3 regions of the Alteromonas sp. R7 genome follow, and region 3 is predicted to be linked to each of the others. Evidence: predicted binding sites of a transcription regulator. Region 3 holds the regulator's gene; each other region holds the start of a gene.
The links. Region 3 encodes FNR, which switches genes on or off when oxygen is low (the NO sensors DNR and NnrR bind a similar motif). Its sites were predicted from a motif close to TTGATCTAGATCAA; they were not measured.

Region 1 (5,770 bases), on a different contig from region 3:
CATAGAAATCTTCTGCAAATGCTAGCAGCGTATCCGATTGCGGATTATCAATTATCTCTTCAAGGGTCTGTTTAACACTATTTTCATTTCCGTCCTTGTAGTTCTCTCTTAACCACTTTTCCTTTGCCTTATCGCTTTGCGCCGCTTTCAATACTTCTAGCCCTTTCGCTCTATCAAACATCAGTACTTTTAGGCCTAGTGCATAGAGAAACTGGTCGCGATAAAAACATGCCGACACACCTTCTGTAATGGGCAGTTCACCTTCGGCAATGGCAAGCAACATATCATCGTTATAAAAAGCTAACTGGCTGTAATGGTTGGCGTAAAACCATGACGCTCGGGCGTCGCTTTTAGTTTCAAAACGCGCCGTATCCGTTACGGAATCAGAACGGGTTCTCATTACACCTAAATCGCGCATAGAAAACTGATTTAGGCGGCTTTTGGTGTTACCAAAATAGATAAACAGCAAATAGCGAAGTGCATCGTCGAACAAGCACACTAAGTAGTTATCTAGCGAAAAACGCTCTGGCCAGCCTCTAGCTTCGATATGTTCATTAAGCAACGTCACGAGTTTAGGCTTGGTGAGAGATGCGAGCCCCTGAATACTGCCGTATTCAGCAAGTAGCTCAAGCAGAGCATCTTTGGTCAAGACACCAGCGATGTCATTAAGCGAAGCGTGGGTAAGGTCACCAAACCAGCCGTTGTCGGTAAGCCAATCTATTTGCTCTTGTGGCACAGCGATTTCGCTATAATTGAACTGCGTCCTGTCAATCACTGCATACTTGCGATTTGCAGCGCGCACAACAATACACTGTTTGTCATCGTCTAACGCTTTAAAACGCCTAACAAAGTCAGTGGCTTCGTCACTTAGAAGCGCCCTGCTAGCACTCTCAAAGAACCCAAGGAACTCGTGAAAGTGTGTAAGGTAATAACGTGGCGGTAAATCTTTTCGCATGAGGTATCTTTGGCTATGAAAACACCAATAGTGTATATTTATACAGCCACGCGAATCAAATTAAATCCTCCGCGATTGGGTATCACATCTGCTGCTAATAGTGCACAGCGTGTACTTTTACACGCGTACGCGCTGTTTAGACACCCAATGAAAGAACGAAGAAAGCTGCGCATCTGCCAATAAACGCTGCAAATTGAAGTAGTGTTTGGCCAACGTCATCTCATCATAAAATCGATGTATACCGCTGTGACATTGTCTGCAAATGTAAATGCCGTCCTGAAGCTCCGCTTTGCTAAAGTGCTTTTTAAAATAGGTACGCCTGTGCATTTTTCGCGGTATAAGATGATGGTAAGTAAGGCGAGTTTCTCTATTACAGCACGGGCATTGACCGACTTTATTTGCCACAAGGTCACCTTTTTCGTCTATCACATCTATTATTTGTGCACCCAGTTTTCTGATTACTCATAAGCGTCAAATGGCAGTCTTGTCCTTTTCTCTTAAAATCAGATACAAGGGGCGTGTCTAAAAGAAAATCCACTCGTCTTTGCATTACGTAACAAATAGCATTAGTGATTACAAAGGCATTTAAATATGAGTTTAACTCGTTCCATGGGCTTTTCCTGTCCTTACTGCATGGCTCCAAATGATGTTGAAATAGATGAAATTAACGATGTTGGCCAAGTACAGGTGCTCGACTGCCAAGTGTGTTGTCAGCCCATTGAGCTTACTGCTTATCAGCACGGTGATGACATTCAGATAGAGGCAGAAAGAGAGAATGACTAAGCAGTTTACCCGCGGTGATATAGACGCCCTTGCACAGCGCTACCGCGCAAACCTAATTAATAGTTTGTCTGGTTTTAAATCGGCGACTTTGGTGGGTACAACAAACGGCGTTACAAACAATTTGGCTATAGTGAGCTCTATTGTTCATGTCGGTGCAAACCCGCCTCTCATTGGCATGATCATGCGTCCACATACCGTCACGCGAGATACGTTGAGCAATATAAAACAGCAGGGCTTTTATACGCTAAATCACGTGGCTGTTGACTGGGTCGACAAAGCCCACCAAACATCAGCCCGCTATGCGCCAGATGAAAGTGAATTTGAAGCCGTTGGGTTAACCGCGCAGATCAGTGAGTCCTTCAGTGCGCCGTATGTCAAAGAAAGTGAAATTAAAATGGGCTTAAAAGTAGCACAGCATTTTACTTTGCTTAATGAAACCGAAATGGTTATCGGCGAAATCCAGGAGCTCTACGTTCCTGAGCAAATAATAGATTCAGACGGCTATGCAGATATAGAGCAAGCGCAAACGGCCTGTATCTCAGGCCTAGACAGCTACCACAGCACACAACGAATTGCGCAATTTGCGTATGCAAAGCCCGATGTAAAGTTAACCGTGAAGTGAACTAATAAACTGTCCAACGGTCTTACATTCAATACTTAAGGTTGTAACTCTGAAGTTTATTTAATCTGGATCAAGCGAAAATGCGACATTTCGTTCGATCTTTTTTCAAAAAGAGATAGTATTTAAACATGAAACAAAACCTGCCTCTTTGGGCAGGTTTTTGCGTTTAAGGCACTGAATAAAAAAGAATCATTATCGTTTCTATCTCTTAAGGAGAATGTTATGAAATCTGTAAATCGCCGTGACTTTTTAAAGCTTTCTGGCTCGACAGTTATCGGTCTTACATTAGGTGGTGTAGCGTTACGTGCTCAGGCTCAAGAACAATTGAGCGCTGATGACCCTACTGCAAAAGCACTGAACTACACACCGTCGTCAACTGTTGAAGGTGCAAAATGCGCAAACTGCATGTACGTGCAGGGCGCCGATGGCGAACAACACCGCCCTTGTAACATTTTCCCTAATAAGCTTGTTAACGCTGATGGCTGGTGTAGCGCTTGGGTGAAAAAGCCTGGCTAACCAATCGAAAGAAAAGACGTTCAAAAGCCCTTGAGTTAAACCAAGGGCTTTTTTCGTTTCTGTTGAGGCGAAATACGATTATGTATCCTCATTTCCCGCTAGCGAACTACGTCAATTCCGTCTTCGATACCTTTTAGCGCTGGGTTGTCAAAACGTGTAGGCAGAAGGCCAGGCTTAATGAAGAAGCCGTATTTTGCTTCAAAGACTCTACCTATTTTCAACACGCTTTCGTCTTGCCACTTTCCACCAATAAAGCTAATTCCCACAGGAAGATCTTTCACCTGTCCAGCGGGCACTGTGAGATGCGGATATCCTGCAATTGCGGCCAAATACCCGATACCGATAAAACCGACTGGCGAATGGTCACCATATACACCGTCTATTAAAAAAGAAGGGCTGTTTGAGGGCGCAACTAGTACATCAACATTGTGCTTTGCTAACAACGTATCAATACCATTTTTGCCCGCCGTGTCTTGAATAAGGCGCAGTGCATTTTGATATTTTTCGCTGTCAATGGCTGCCGACGCGAGCGATTTTTCGAAAATGTCTTGATTGAATAACGCTAACTCGCGCTCTGTTTTGTTATTGAAATCGATAAGCTCAGACAAGTTCCTTGCAGGAAGCTCTGCTGGAGACCCCGACAAGTATTCGTTAATACTATGATGGAACTCACTCAGCAGAACATTATAAGAGTCGGCCCAAAATGAATCTGGCTGAGAGAAGTCACTGATGTCCACCAGCGTCGCGCCCGATGCTTTAAGCTGCTTTAACGCGCTTTCATAAACAGCCAGCACATGAGGGTTATCGCCTTGGCGGTACCTAACCACACCAATACGCTTGCCTTTTAAATCTGTAGCCAGCATTGAAGATGTTGGCATAGAAGGGCGGTGAGACTCTGCGTCTAGTGTCGCGTTATCGCTTGCATCAGGGCCCGCCATGATTGCCGTCATTAGCCAGGCGTCTTGAACGTTAGACGTCATTGGTCCTGCGGTGTCCTGACTGAAAGAAATAGGCACTATGTGAGTTCTGGAAAGCAAGCCCACGGTTGGTTTAAAGCCGACTACCCCGTTTATGGATGCCGGACAAATAATAGAACCATTGGTTTCGGTGCCCACGGCAAGTGACGCGAGGCGAAGTGACATGGCAGCGCCCGAGCCCGATGACGAGCCACAAGCACTTCTTGATAGCATATGCGGGTTTCGGGTAAGCCCGCCAACTGCACTCCAGCCGCTGATAGAGGATTCAGAGCGAAAGTTTGCCCATTCAGACAAATTGGTTTTACCCAAAATAATTGCCCCTGCCGCTTTCAGTTTTTCTACGATAGGCGCATCGCGACCAGTGTCATTAGTAATAAGCGCCATTGAGCCGGCTGTGGTGGGCATCTCTGCACTTTCTATATTATCTTTTAGCAGTACGGGAATACCTGCCAGAGGGCCCAGCGTCTCGCCATTCGCTAGTTGTTTATCGATGGCCTTCGCTTCGGTCAGCGCGTTAGGGTTCAACGCTAAGACGCTATTTACCTTTCCATCTAGTCGTTCGATTCGCGCAAGATAACCGCTGACGAGCTCAGCAGATGTCGTTTCGCCACTCGCAATAGCTTGCGCCTGAACGTGAGCAGGCTTATCTAACCATTGCTCAATCTTATCTGTATGATTTGCTTGAGACACGCATGCAGTGCATAGCACGACTACGGCCAGCAAAAAACCCTGTTTCAACATAAACCTTTCCTTAACGTATGATCCTAGCGCCTGTTACTCCTTCTTATTATGCAGCGTTTGACTGCAATAGAAGGTAACGTAATGTTAGTTTCTTATACGTTGGATCAGAAATAGTTCACTGTCTAAGAATTATTTTGCCGTTTCCGCTACGGGAAGCTTATGAAGGAGGTTATCGAGCTTATATTCATCAAGCAGTAACTGATACCGCCCATCTTCAATAAATAGCCGAAGGGTGGCGTTGAACTTGGCTCTTAGCGCTGGGTCGGGGATCGCAGCACTGTAAGGCGATATAGGAAAAAGCTCATGAAAGACGGTTGCGTCTTCGGCATAAGCACTGTTTGCAGATTTGAAGTAGTTGAAAATATTTCTATCGAGAATGGCAACATCGACACTGCCGCGCATCAGCATGTCCACTTGACGATCTTGTCGTGCCATTTCTATATAGGTAGTTTGCGATGCAAGAGTTCGCCCAAAGTCCTCACCTAATACCGATTGAGCGGTTTGAAAAGCAATGACGCTTTTACCTTTCAAATCGTCGATACTGTCTATCGTCAGTTCTCTGTCTGCCCGTGTTACCACGACGTTCTGATAGATAATATATGGCTCAGATAAAATGCTTTGATCGACCGTGTGTGCAGGATTAAGGGTAAGTCCAATGTCAACTGCGTCATCTTTTAATAACCTTGCCGTACGCCCGAAAGGAACATAAATAGGCGACAATCCATATCCCATTTCAGCAAGGATCGCCCGCACCAAGTCAACTTCAAAGCCGGTGTGCTCTTGTGAAATAACGTATGGAGGCTTGTTCCAGCCTACAACCACATCTAGCTCTTTCGCGCTAAGCGGTATGATAAAACACAGTAAACAAACAGCAGATAAAAGTGCGCGCATACAACAGATGAACCAGACTATAAATTAAACGATACCCTTCTCATAATATAAACTTATATTAGAATTTCACCAGTCGACAAAAGGTTAGTTTTTCTCGAGGCTTACGTAATCAATTGAGCAGCCAAGTTTTATTGAGTACGTGAGAGCCTGTTGAAAACCAAAGTGGTTAGATTTGATCATGCCTCTGTAAGCATCGCGCTCTCATTTACTGAAAGCTTTTCGCTTGCCTGCATTTTGTTTACTGCCAAGCAAAGGTACAATAAAGCGCAAAGGTCTCAATGAACG
Region 2 (5,770 bases), on a different contig from region 3:
TTTAGTATAGTAAATGGCTAAATTGGTGCCGAAATACTTTACAGATAGAGAGTGCTTATGTCCGAGGATATGGTAATAGGTTCAGATGATATAATGGAACACGCTGCGGAAGCCGAGATCTTCCTAAAGCAATTCGCGAATAAAACACGCCTTATGGTGCTTTGTTCGTTGCTGAAAGAGGAAAAATCGGTAACCGAACTTCTCGAAGTTGTTAGCGTCTCGCAGCCAGTGATTTCTCAGCATCTTGCTTTATTGCGAGAATCAAAAATGGTGGCCACAAGAAGGGAAGGTCAAACTATTTACTACCGCTTAGCAGACGAGCGCGTCAAGCGTTTGATTGCTTTGATGTACGAATTTTTCTGCGAGTAATCTTCTTTTTGTATCCTAAGCTACAATGTCCGCCTTCAACAACGGACATTGTAAAGTTCCTAACTAAAAATCGCCAACAGTGACATTCTTCGGTTATTAATTTCCGTTTTTATTCAGTTGCTCGCAAAGCATAGGCACATAGCCTTCTTCAGATATTTTTTCACTTTCCACTTCAGGTCTATCAACCAATTCGTCGTGACTTAAATTGACTACTACGCTGTGCGCCGCCCAGTCGATACTTTCGATATCGCTAGGTAGAAGTGCGAGATGTTTGCCACCCGGAAGCCAGTTGTTGGTATCTACCACTAGCATGATTATCTTCCAGCTCTCGGTGTCAATGACGAAGTTACTGATGTGGCCAACGTTATCAGTGGTTGTAGCAACTTCATATCCACCAACTTCGCCCACTGCTCTTAGGTGGTTGGTGCTCTTTTTCGGGTTTTCAGTTTCAGACTCTTCAGCGCGCTGTAATTCGACCAGTTCATTTGGATGTGCGAACTCCCCCCAAGCTCCTGGTCCAATCCAATAGTATCCGTAACCAAAATATTTGAAGAGATTTTCTTCGTATTCACGTGACACAGGCTTATGTTCGTCAATAGAGGGGCTGTTTTTTAATGTATCAACTGTCATATTGATATGAACAGACTCACTATCTTCATCTAACTGTTTGACAGATATAGGTGATATCACCACTTTACGGCTAAGCGGTAGCCAAGTATTGGTATCTGCGACCAAGTAGCGAACAGTGAAAGTTTCGTCGTCGAAAAGGATATCGCGGATGCCGCCCACTTTGTCATCAAGGGCATGAATAGAAAAGTGAGTAAGCTGTTTTGAACTGATGATCATCGTTGCGCCTCCTTTGCATGGGCTCGTTTTTCAGAATGAAATGCATGATTCACTGCACATCACTCTGTATTACTACTAAGTGTAGACAGTCCTTAATGTTTCTTCATTTTGTTCTTGTCTGAAGTTGATTGAGATCATTTGTTCAATAACAAAAAAGCTCGCCGGAGCGAGCTTTTTAGTAATGCTGTAGCATTATGCTACATCGAATTCTTCATCAGAGTAATCTTCATCATAGTCTGACTGGTTACTCGCACTGCTGTGAAGGGTGTAGAAGTGCTTTTTGCCCCTTGCTAATCTGACGTATTTCGCCCAGGCTTTTTCTAGGTTATTGCTAGCTTCAACTTTACCTGTAACGAATTCGACGAAATGTCTCTCATCATCACTTTCAGGCGACAATTCGCCACTTTCAAGTCCTAGCAGTGTTTTGCCGTAGTGGGTTAGAAGATCGGCTTCAGTAATACTGAAGTCACCTGATTTACGAAAACCGTATGGAAACTTCTGACGGTCAATATAAGGTTTTGCAGATTGTCGAATAGCTAAACTTTTCATGTTGTACCCAACGTAATGTTTTGTTCAGCGCACTTTTAAGATAATTAAAAACGAAGATAAAACAAAAGATTTTTCTCTTATCAATAAAAAATTTTTAACGGTATAAAATCTAACACTAAATTTAAGATTACGTTTGAAAAGTATACAGAAAGTGCGAGGGGATAACCTCAAGCGTGATATGCCTAAGTTTTTGAAATTAAAGTAAAATGTAAGTTTTTATTTATTGGCCCTGCAACGGGCGTCGCTATTACACGAGCGTAAATGAGTTGGACGTTAAAAGTCTATGAAAATCACTGATGGGAATAATCAAAAATTCTTGTCGCTACGATGATTAAAATTCGTTTTCTATTTTGTCGCTTAAGATAATAATTGAGGTGTGTTAACAACCCAGAGAAGTCAATGAGTAAAGACTATCGTTACCAGCGTGATGAATGGGACTCGGTAGAAGAGGAAGATTTTCACGCTAAAAAGCCAAATTCCAAACGTCAAAGTACTGTAAAGGAAAAGCAGAAGCGTGACCTGCAACGCCGTGACAAACAGCGTCGCCTGCACCAAGAAGAGTATTAATTCAGCGAGTTGGTGAAATTTTAATAAAGCGTACCGTTTATAGCGGTGCGCTTCTGTGCTTTTGTGTTTACTTGCCGTATTATCTGTGTCAATTTAGACCCACTTTGATTCGGTTGTACAATAAGCATGGATATACGCTTTCTCACCACCTTTATAGAGGTGGCAAAAACTCGTCACTTTGGTAAAGCGGCTGAAAACCTTTACCTTACTCAATCTGCAGTCAGTGCGCGCATAAAGCTACTTGAAGAGTATTTTCATACCACGCTTTTTATTAGGCAACGCAACAGTATACAGCTCACTCAATCTGGTGAGAAACTTCTGCCTTACGCTAGGCAATTATGCGCAACGCTAAACGAAGCAAAACAAGAGCTCCAAATTCAATCCTCTGAATATGTTGTTTGCGGCGCAACACAGCTGGCGAGCGAGCTGTTATTGCCTCAGATGCTCAGTCACCTACACAACTCGTTTCCCGATTGGTCAGTAAAGGCTGAAGTTCTTACGTTAGATACCCTTTCGCGACAATTGCACGAAAGGGTGACAGACTTATCATTCTCCACTGAACCGTTGAAATCTGAAGAAGTAAACAGTGATGTATTGCTAGAGCAGGATTTGGCGCTATATAGAATTGGACAAGCGTCTGAGACTATTGATGCAGCAGATTTTGTGGCTATTGATTGGGGAACTAAGGCAAGAGACTGGTTGCTTACTGCTTACCCTCAACTTCGCGATGCAAAGTTAAGAACCAATTCGTTGAATCTTGCGCTCAACAATTTACAGAGCGAAGGTGGTATTGCCGTATTACCGACCAACGTTGAGAGTCAGTTACCCGGTAGTGTGATAGTGACCAGAATTGAAACGTTAGAAAACGTATCGTTTAAGGTGTATGTGCACAGCATGAAGCAAGTCAGACGAGTGGGTCTAGCAGAGATAATAGAAAGCGTGTCTAAAGCGTGTTAACCGCTGCCAATAAATTTACCCACGGTGCCTAATTTAAAGGCATGTGAATCGCAGAATTAAAGAGAGAAACTTATGTCACAATTACATCCTTTATTGGAAAAAAACGCATTTCAACGACTAGAAGCAAGCCTTGCAACAATTAAAGCGGAAGAGAAACTCTTCATTCTTAAAGATGAGCACGGCTGCGTAATGCTAACTACTGATGAAGAAGATGGTGTTCCGGTTTGGCCTGATGCTGAGTTAGCACTGTTGTGGGCAACCGAAGACTGGGCACACTGTGAAGCGATGGAATTAAGCACCGAAGAGTTTTTGACTAAGTGGGTGCCGGGCATGACGCAAGATGAATTAATGGTCATTGTATGTCCTGTACCTGCTGAAGAAGGAGAGGTGATTACGCCAGAAGAGTTCGCTGACTACCTTTAAGATGTGATCTCAAGGGGAAGACAAAGGGTAATTATCCAGTAAGCAAATGGGGCATAAAAAAGTTAGTTGGGTACAACGTATCTGGCGTTTATTGTGCCCTTAATTGATAACCCAAGGAGGCGTTATGTTTACTGAGCAACCCACAATGAATAGTCTATTCAGCCAACTAGGTTTAGGAAGTTCAGACGAAGAAATTGCTGAATTTTTTGAAACACATCGAGGGCTGAATAAGAGCCAACATCTTCATGAAGCGCCTTATTGGAATGAAAGTCAGTCTGCATTTTTGAAAGATGCCATTGTTGAAGACGCTGCGTGGGCCGAAGTGATAGACCAACTTAATGCTGAATTGCACGAATGATGGCTCTGCGCTCATAGATTTAAACGTCAAACTAATATTCAATGCTCTGAGAAAAGGTAATAGCCGTTTTGTTGCACCCATCTGCTGATGATTTGTGGTTTCTTCCGTTAGGCGGAACGGGCGAAATTGGGATGAACCTCAATTTGTATGGTCACGATGGTCAATGGTTAATGGTTGACTGTGGGGTTTCTTTTGATGAGCCTCTCGTACCTGCCTACAAAGGCGTCAGCCAAGCGTCTAACCAGAATACGTTCAAAGCCACTACGCATCGCGTTGTGGCTCCGAACCCTTCATTTATTGCTAAACAAAAAGAAGCACTGGCTGGCATTGTCATTACCCACGCCCATGAAGATCATGTAGGCGCAATTCCTTACCTTTGGGAACGTTTCCAAAAGCCAATTTATACTACGTCTTTTACCGCCGAAGTGTTAAGGCGAAAGCTTGCAAGGAGCAAATTGGCTAACCGTATTGCCATTATTGAAGTCGATGCAGGCGATACCAAGCAAATTGGGCCTTTTAGCGTTAACTGGCTAGCCATTACTCATTCGCTTCCAGAACCCTTCGCACTAAAAATCAATACACCAGTAGGCACAGTATTGCATACAGCAGACTGGAAAATTGATGCCAACCCCATAACAGGTTTACCTTTTGACGTTAGCCTTTACAAGCGACTAGGCAGTGAGAATATTCTTGCCATGGTTGGAGACTCTACCAATGCAACAAAACCGGGCTTTTCAATTTCAGAGAGAAATTGTTACGACGGCCTATTAAGCACTATCGCGCCGTTAAAGGGGAGAGCGGTGGTAGGATGCTTTGGTAGCAATATAGCACGGCTAATTTCGCTGGCTAAAGTCGCGAAGAAAACTAAGCGCTACATGGCGCTGTACGGTCGTTCGTTAATGAACATGTACGGCATTGCCAAGCAACAGGGCATTTGGCCAGACGATTTACCTGTGACCGATCCCCAACATTTAGGTTATCTTCCCCCCCATGAAGTTTTAGCCGTAGCGACAGGCAGCCAGGGCGAGAAAAATACCGCGCTGGCGCGTTTTGCAAAAGACACTCACCCTCACCTTAGTTTAGACAAAGGGGATACTGTGCTATTTTCTTCGATAGTTATTCCTGGAAATGAAGAAAGTGTAGGCCGACTAAGTAAAGCGCTGCAGGAAAAGGGAGTAACGGTTATTCACAGTGAAGATAGCACGCTGCCAATTCATGCCAGCGGTCACCCCTGTGAAGAAGAATTAAAGCTCATGTATCATTGGGTAAAACCTACCATAGCTATTCCGGTTCACGGCGAGCATCAACACCTTCAAGCACATGCAAATATTGCTAAAGCGTGCGGTATTAAAAAGACCTATGTAGGGCAGAACGGTGATTTGTACAGGCTAGCGCCACAGCCAAGCATTCGCAGACAGGTTGTTCCAGTTGGTCGCATTCCTGTACAGCAAGAGTAAAATAAAAATATCGAAATAGCCCTAAGTGTATTTAGTCGGACGCGCCTTTTGCTTTTGTTCATATTGTACGCTTTAGAAAAATTAATATTTATTTATCAATGCGATAGATGTTTCCTTCACGTTTATAAAAACCTCATTTTAGAAGCTGCCCAAGTTTAAAACATTCTGTTACAATTGGGTTTATAATAAAAATTTAAAACGTGCGACCCATTTTTGATGAGATATTTCAACTATCTTTTACTGC
Region 3 (5,770 bases):
TCGGTACTTACATCGCTGGAATTCGCTCTACAGTATTAGAGCAAGGTGAAGTGTATTTCGAATCCATCTGTATGTTTATTTTTCTGCTGTTACTTAGCCGATTCTTAGAACATCGCAGTCGTCATCGCGCCGCACAGATCTCTGCCAATATGATGCAGTATGTGCCCGTATCAGCGACCAAACTAAATCCGGATGGCAGCCTAACCGAGTGTCTGGCTAAGCAGCTAAAAATTGATGACGTAGTACTGGTGAAGCCTGGTGAAACAGTCCCCATTGATGGGGTGGTAACCGACGGCAACGCAGCGGTTGACGAATCAATGCTTACCGGCGAGTTTAACCCCGTGCGTAAGTCGAACAGTAGCCCGGTTTACGGCGGCACGGTTTGTCAAGATGGTACGCTAACCATTACGGTTACGCAGACCCTTAAAAATGCGCTGGTAAATCAAATTGTACGACTGCAAGCAAGTGCGATGGCGAGTAAGCCTAAAGCAGCGCAGATAGCCGATAATTTTTCTCGCTATTTCGTTACCGCGGTATTGCTGATTTCGGCGTTAACCTATGGCTTTTGGGCGTATCAGGGTAGCGACGAGGCATTTTGGATCACCATATCGGTGCTGGTTGCAACCTGCCCTTGCGCACTAGGGTTGGCTACGCCATCAGCGTTAACCTGCGCTATGGCAAAGTTAAACCGACAAGGTATTTTACTAAAACGGGCCGATGCGCTAGAACAAATTACTGACATTGACACCATCGCTTTAGACAAAACCGGCACGCTCACAAAAGGCAAATTTACTATTTCAAATGCCTGGTACGCTGACGGCGTGGATAGTAATAGTGCGCTATCAATTGCGCGCGCTTTGGAGTCACGCTCTGAACATCCGATTGCCAAAGCCTTTAGCGACGATATAGCCTTTAGCGGTAGTGCTGACGCCATCGATAACACGGTACACAAAGTGACTAATTTTACCGTTACGCCAGGAGGTGGTATCAGCGGTGAGATCAATGACACGTTGTTTTCTATGGGATCTGCAGCATTCAGCGTTCACGAATCACAGCTAAAACTCATTGAAGCGTTCCCTTCAGCTAACGTGTTTCTCACGGTTAAGGGGCGTATTATGGCGGCGTATGAAGTAAAGGATTCACTAAGAGAAGATGCGCAAGAAACTCTCGATATATTAGCTGCAAGCCATACCCTCGCCGTTTTAAGTGGTGATACACAGCAAAACGTTAATGCGCTTACCGCACCATTGCCAATTTCGACCGCTAAAGGTGGCCTAACACCTGAGCAAAAGTACGAAGCCGTTCAAGCTATGCAGCAATCTGGCGCGAAAGTGATGATGATGGGTGACGGTATCAACGACGCTCCAGTTCTTGCCAGCGCTGATGTGGCAATTGCAGTGGGTAATGCCACAGACGTGGCTAAAACTGCCGCCGACGTGATACTGCTTGGAGATCAGCTGCTTTCTGTACCAGAGCTTATTCGAACTGCGCATCAAGTGAAGCAAAAAATAAGGCAAAATATCGGCTGGTCGGTAGGTTACAACGTTTTGATCTTACCTTTCGCCGTATCAGGCCTACTTTCACCGTGGATGGCTGTTGTTGGTATGTCGTTAAGCAGTATCATTGTGGTCACAAACTCAACGCGACTTTTGAGCAAATAGCATGAGTATTATTTACGTATTAATTCCAATCGCCATCATCATTGTTGCCGTCGCTATCGTGATATTCTTTTGGGCGGTGAAAACCAATCAATTTGAAGATTTGGATCGCCAAGGGTATAGCATACTGTTTGACGATGATCTTCCGCCAGAAGAAAAAAAGCTAGCTGAGCAACGCAAGCAACTTCAAGACAGTAAAGTAGACAAAAGCCAAGCGCCACATGGAAGGGATTAACTACTTCTCTGCCTTTCTTATCGGCTTAGCCGGTGGAGTTCACTGTGTGGGAATGTGCGGTGGAATTGTCGCTGCGCTAAGGATGGTATCCCCTAAAGGCGCTTCAGCACTACCCTATACCCTTGCCTATAACATGGGACGTATAGTGAGCTACACCATCGCCGGAGCAATAACCGGGGCACTTGGAAAAATTGCAGCAGATTATATACCTCTTGCCAACTATGCCCTTTCCCTACTTAGCGGAATCATGTTGCTTCTACTGGCGTGTTATTTGGGTAAGTGGTGGACTGGCTTAACAGTGCTGGAAAATGCGGGTAAAGGCCTATTTTCCAAAGTCCAGCCGCTTTCAAAACGCTTTTTGCCATTTAAGACCCCTTTAAGTGCGTTGCCTTATGGTTTTATTTGGGGTTGGCTTCCTTGCGGTTTGGTGTATTCCACACTTACCTGGTCTCTCGCGGCGGGTAACGCGCTAGAAGGCGCTGCTATTATGTTCTTCTTCGGTTTGGGTACATTACCCACCTTGCTCGCTGCAAGCGCTGGTAGCCAATATATTGTTCGAAGTTTTCAGCATAACCATTTTAGACAAATTATTGCAGTAATAATGGCAATATATGCATCTTATCTTATTCATGGCGCAATCGTTTAAAAATGGGTGTATTATTGTCGGGTATTCTTTTAGAGAGCGTGCATTATGAGCAAAGGAAGCCAATTTTCTATTCACTGTCAAAACTGTAGTTTCAGTCACCTGTGTTTACCGGTGGCGTTAAACAAAACAGAAATCGAATCTCTTGACGATATTATTGAACGCAAGAAGCCGCTTCATAAAGGTGACACGCTGATTCAAACTGGTGATAAATTCCGTTCTCTATTTGCAGTGAGAACCGGTTCATTCAAATCATTTGTGACTAATACCGAAGGTGAAGAACAGATTACCGGCTTCCACTTTCCTGGTGATATTATCGGTTTCGATGCACTAAGAGAGAACAAACACCAAAGCTATACTTCTGCGTTAGAAACTGCCATGGTGTGTGAGCTTCCCTACGAGACCCTCGACGAAATGTCAGTGCAATTTCCAAAGCTACGCCACCAGATCATGAGCTTCATGAGCGCTGAGATAAAACAAGATCACGACATGATCATGCTTTTAAACAAGCGAACTGCAGAAGAGCGCTTACTGTATTTCATCTCACACCTGTCGCAACGCTTTGAAGAGCGTGGCTTTTCCCATAGAGAATTCCACTTAACCATGACGCGCAACGAAATTGGAAACTATTTAGGATTAACGATTGAAACGATTAGTCGTCTGTTAAGCCGTTTTCAAAAAGACAACATCATAAAAGTAGACGGCAGGCTTATTACTATTTTGGATTTCGATAGGCTAAACACCAAACTAGCGGCGCTTAACGGCCCTAGCGTTGTCTGCGGTTAGTCCTTTTTAAGTGTTAAATAAGGCGCGCACTAAGCGCGCTTTTTTGTAACCTGTGTTAGCCACCTATCTTCCCTTTCAGCGCCACGCCGGTTGCTCCATATTCAATTAGGTAGGTTCACTCATGGTCGCCTCGTAAAATTCTTGATCTAAAACAACTTACGTTTTTCCCAATGTCGTTTATAGTTAGTATTAGAAAGCTTCGATTTCGACAGCCGCTACTAAGTTTCGTAGTTAGGGGGACGTTATGATTGAGTGTAAACGAATTCTGGCCGTGGTAGATGCCGAGCGCGATAACCAACCTGCACTAAGCCGAGCTTATGAACTCGCTTCAAAAACAGGCGCTTCAGTTACCGCAATGATGGTGGTATACGACTTATCTTATGATATGACGACCATGCTTAGCCCGGATGAGCGCGAGTCAATGCGCGATGCAGTTACAAAGGAGCATGCAAAATGGCTTGCCACCCACTTAAGAGAACAAGGATTCACTGAAACTGATATCGTTGTAGAATGGAATAATCGTGCGTATGAGTCGATTATTTACTACACCCTAAACAATCAGATAGATTTAGTGGTAAAGGCAACCAAAAAGCACGACGATCTTGCTTCTGTTATTTTCACCCCCACCGACTGGCATTTAATGCGTAAATGCCCTCGCCCAGTATTGCTCGTTAAAGAGCACGACTGGCCAGAAGGAGGAGAGATTATTGCTGCAGTAAACGTAGGCAGTGAAGACGATGAGCATGCCGCACTTAACGATAAGCTCACCCTCATTGCTAACGACTACGCCTCTTTATTGAAAGGTAGCGTAAATTTGGTCAACAGTTACCCTTCTACACCACTTAATATCGCCATAGAAGTACCTGAGTTCGACCCCGATACCTATCACGACGCGGTAAAAAATCATCATTTAAAAGAAATGCGTAGTCACGCGTTAAAGTACGGTATTCCTGAAAACAAATGCGTAGTAAGAGAAGGCCTTCCGGAAAAAGTTATCCCGCAAGTGGCAAAAAGACTGGATGCAGAGCTGGTTGTTATTGGTACCGTTGGCCGTGTGGGCATTTCAGCGGCCCTAATTGGTAACACTGCAGAACACGTGATCGACGAACTCAATTGCGATGTGCTTGCTATTAAGCCAGATGGATTTGTGTCGCCGTTGTCGGTGTAGTCTTTTCATCAGTACCGCATAGCCCGTGTTTGCCGTTACTTAGCGGCCAACACGGTATGTCACCAACAAATTTAACTTCACAAGCATGGTCTCGAAAAGCCGCTTTAATGTATAATGGTGGCTTTATCACAAACCAAGCTAGTTAATTATGAGTTTAGGCACAAACAGTGCTGACGCGTCGCCATTAAATGCTGCGCAAAGTAAGCAAAAGTACAACTTCAACAAACTTCAGAAACGACTTCGCCGCAATGTGGGTAAAGCCATTGGCGATTTCGGTATGATTGAAAACAACGACAAAGTAATGGTGTGTTTATCTGGCGGTAAAGACAGCTACACCATGCTAGATATTTTATTGTTTTTAAAGAAGATTGCGCCTATTCACTTTGATATCGTTGCGGTTAATCTTGACCAAAAGCAGCCTGGTTTCCCAGAACATATCTTGCCTGAATATCTAGAAAGCATTGGCGTTGACTACAAAATTGTAGAAGAAGACACCTACTCTATTGTTAAAGACAAAATTCCAGAGGGAAAGACGACTTGCTCTCTCTGTTCTCGCTTGCGCCGTGGTATTCTGTACCGCACGGCAAAAGAGTTAGGTGCGACTAAAATTGCATTAGGTCATCACCGCGACGACATGCTAGAAACGTTTTTCCTCAATATGTTTCATGGTGGCAAGCTTAAGTCTATGCCGCCAAAGCTAGTCAGCGACAACGGTGAACACATCGTTATTCGTCCATTGGCGTACTGCACAGAAAAAGACATCGAGAAATATTCTCAGGCCGCTGAATTTCCGATTATTCCGTGTAACCTTTGTGGCTCACAAGAAAACCTACAGCGCCAAAACATAAAGGCTATGCTTCAAGACTGGAACCGTCGCTTCCCAGGTCGTATAGAGTCGATGTTCCGTGCGCTTCAAAACGTAGCGCCTTCACACTTAATCGACAGCAACCTTTATGATTTTAAAGCTATAGCTACACAAGAAGGCCCGGTAGAAGACGGTGATATCGGGTTCGATGAACCTTCTTTCACTACAGAAAATAGTACGGACTTCAGTGATGAAGATAATACTATTGAAGTAATAAACATTATGGAACCTAAGTAAATGAAAATCGGACTTGCGCTAGGTGCCGGTGCCGCAAGGGGCTGGACTCACATTGGCATAATTGAAGCATTAGAAAAACTCGGCGTAAAAATTGACGTTGTAGCGGGATGCTCTATTGGTGCCTATGTTGGTGCTGCCTACGCAAGTGGCAAGCTGGAAGGATTGAAAGAGTGGGCCT

Region 1: AC0J2X_RS11420 (high-potential iron-sulfur protein) is a predicted target of FNR. The motif match lies at 2,421-2,434, and genes of this name have one in related genera.
Region 2: AC0J2X_RS07040 (PRC-barrel domain-containing protein) is a predicted target of FNR. The motif match lies at 1,340-1,353, and genes of this name have one in related genera.

The regions. Positions count from the first base shown of each region.
Region 1 covers NZ_JBVTQX010000006.1:118,356-124,125, forward strand. Annotated here, with positions in the region: gene AC0J2X_RS11400 (exonuclease domain-containing protein) at 1-955, opposite strand, end outside; gene AC0J2X_RS11405 (hypothetical protein) at 1,073-1,360, opposite strand; gene AC0J2X_RS11410 (zinc ribbon domain-containing protein) at 1,547-1,738, shown strand; gene AC0J2X_RS11415 (flavin reductase family protein) at 1,731-2,360, shown strand; gene AC0J2X_RS11420 (high-potential iron-sulfur protein) at 2,583-2,876, shown strand; gene AC0J2X_RS11425 (amidase) at 2,975-4,594, opposite strand; gene AC0J2X_RS11430 (substrate-binding periplasmic protein) at 4,724-5,485, opposite strand.
Region 2 covers NZ_JBVTQX010000003.1:307,049-312,818, forward strand. Annotated here, with positions in the region: gene AC0J2X_RS07035 (ArsR/SmtB family transcription factor) at 58-369, shown strand; gene AC0J2X_RS07040 (PRC-barrel domain-containing protein) at 466-1,215, opposite strand; gene AC0J2X_RS07045 (MaoP family protein) at 1,408-1,764, opposite strand; gene AC0J2X_RS07050 (hypothetical protein) at 2,164-2,331, shown strand; gene AC0J2X_RS07055 (LysR family transcriptional regulator) at 2,458-3,288, shown strand; gene AC0J2X_RS07060 (DUF2750 domain-containing protein) at 3,361-3,711, shown strand; gene AC0J2X_RS07065 (DUF2789 domain-containing protein) at 3,836-4,069, shown strand; gene AC0J2X_RS07070 (ribonuclease J) at 4,138-5,526, shown strand; gene AC0J2X_RS07075 (EAL domain-containing protein) at 5,743-5,770, shown strand, end outside.
Region 3 covers NZ_JBVTQX010000004.1:261,718-267,487, forward strand. Annotated here, with positions in the region: gene AC0J2X_RS08765 (heavy metal translocating P-type ATPase) at 1-1,661, shown strand, start outside; gene ccoS (cbb3-type cytochrome oxidase assembly protein CcoS) at 1,663-1,893, shown strand; gene AC0J2X_RS08775 (sulfite exporter TauE/SafE family protein) at 1,880-2,539, shown strand; gene fnr (fumarate/nitrate reduction transcriptional regulator Fnr) at 2,585-3,322, shown strand; gene uspE (universal stress protein UspE) at 3,567-4,490, shown strand; gene ttcA (tRNA 2-thiocytidine(32) synthetase TtcA) at 4,639-5,592, shown strand; gene AC0J2X_RS08795 (patatin-like phospholipase family protein) at 5,593-5,770, shown strand, end outside.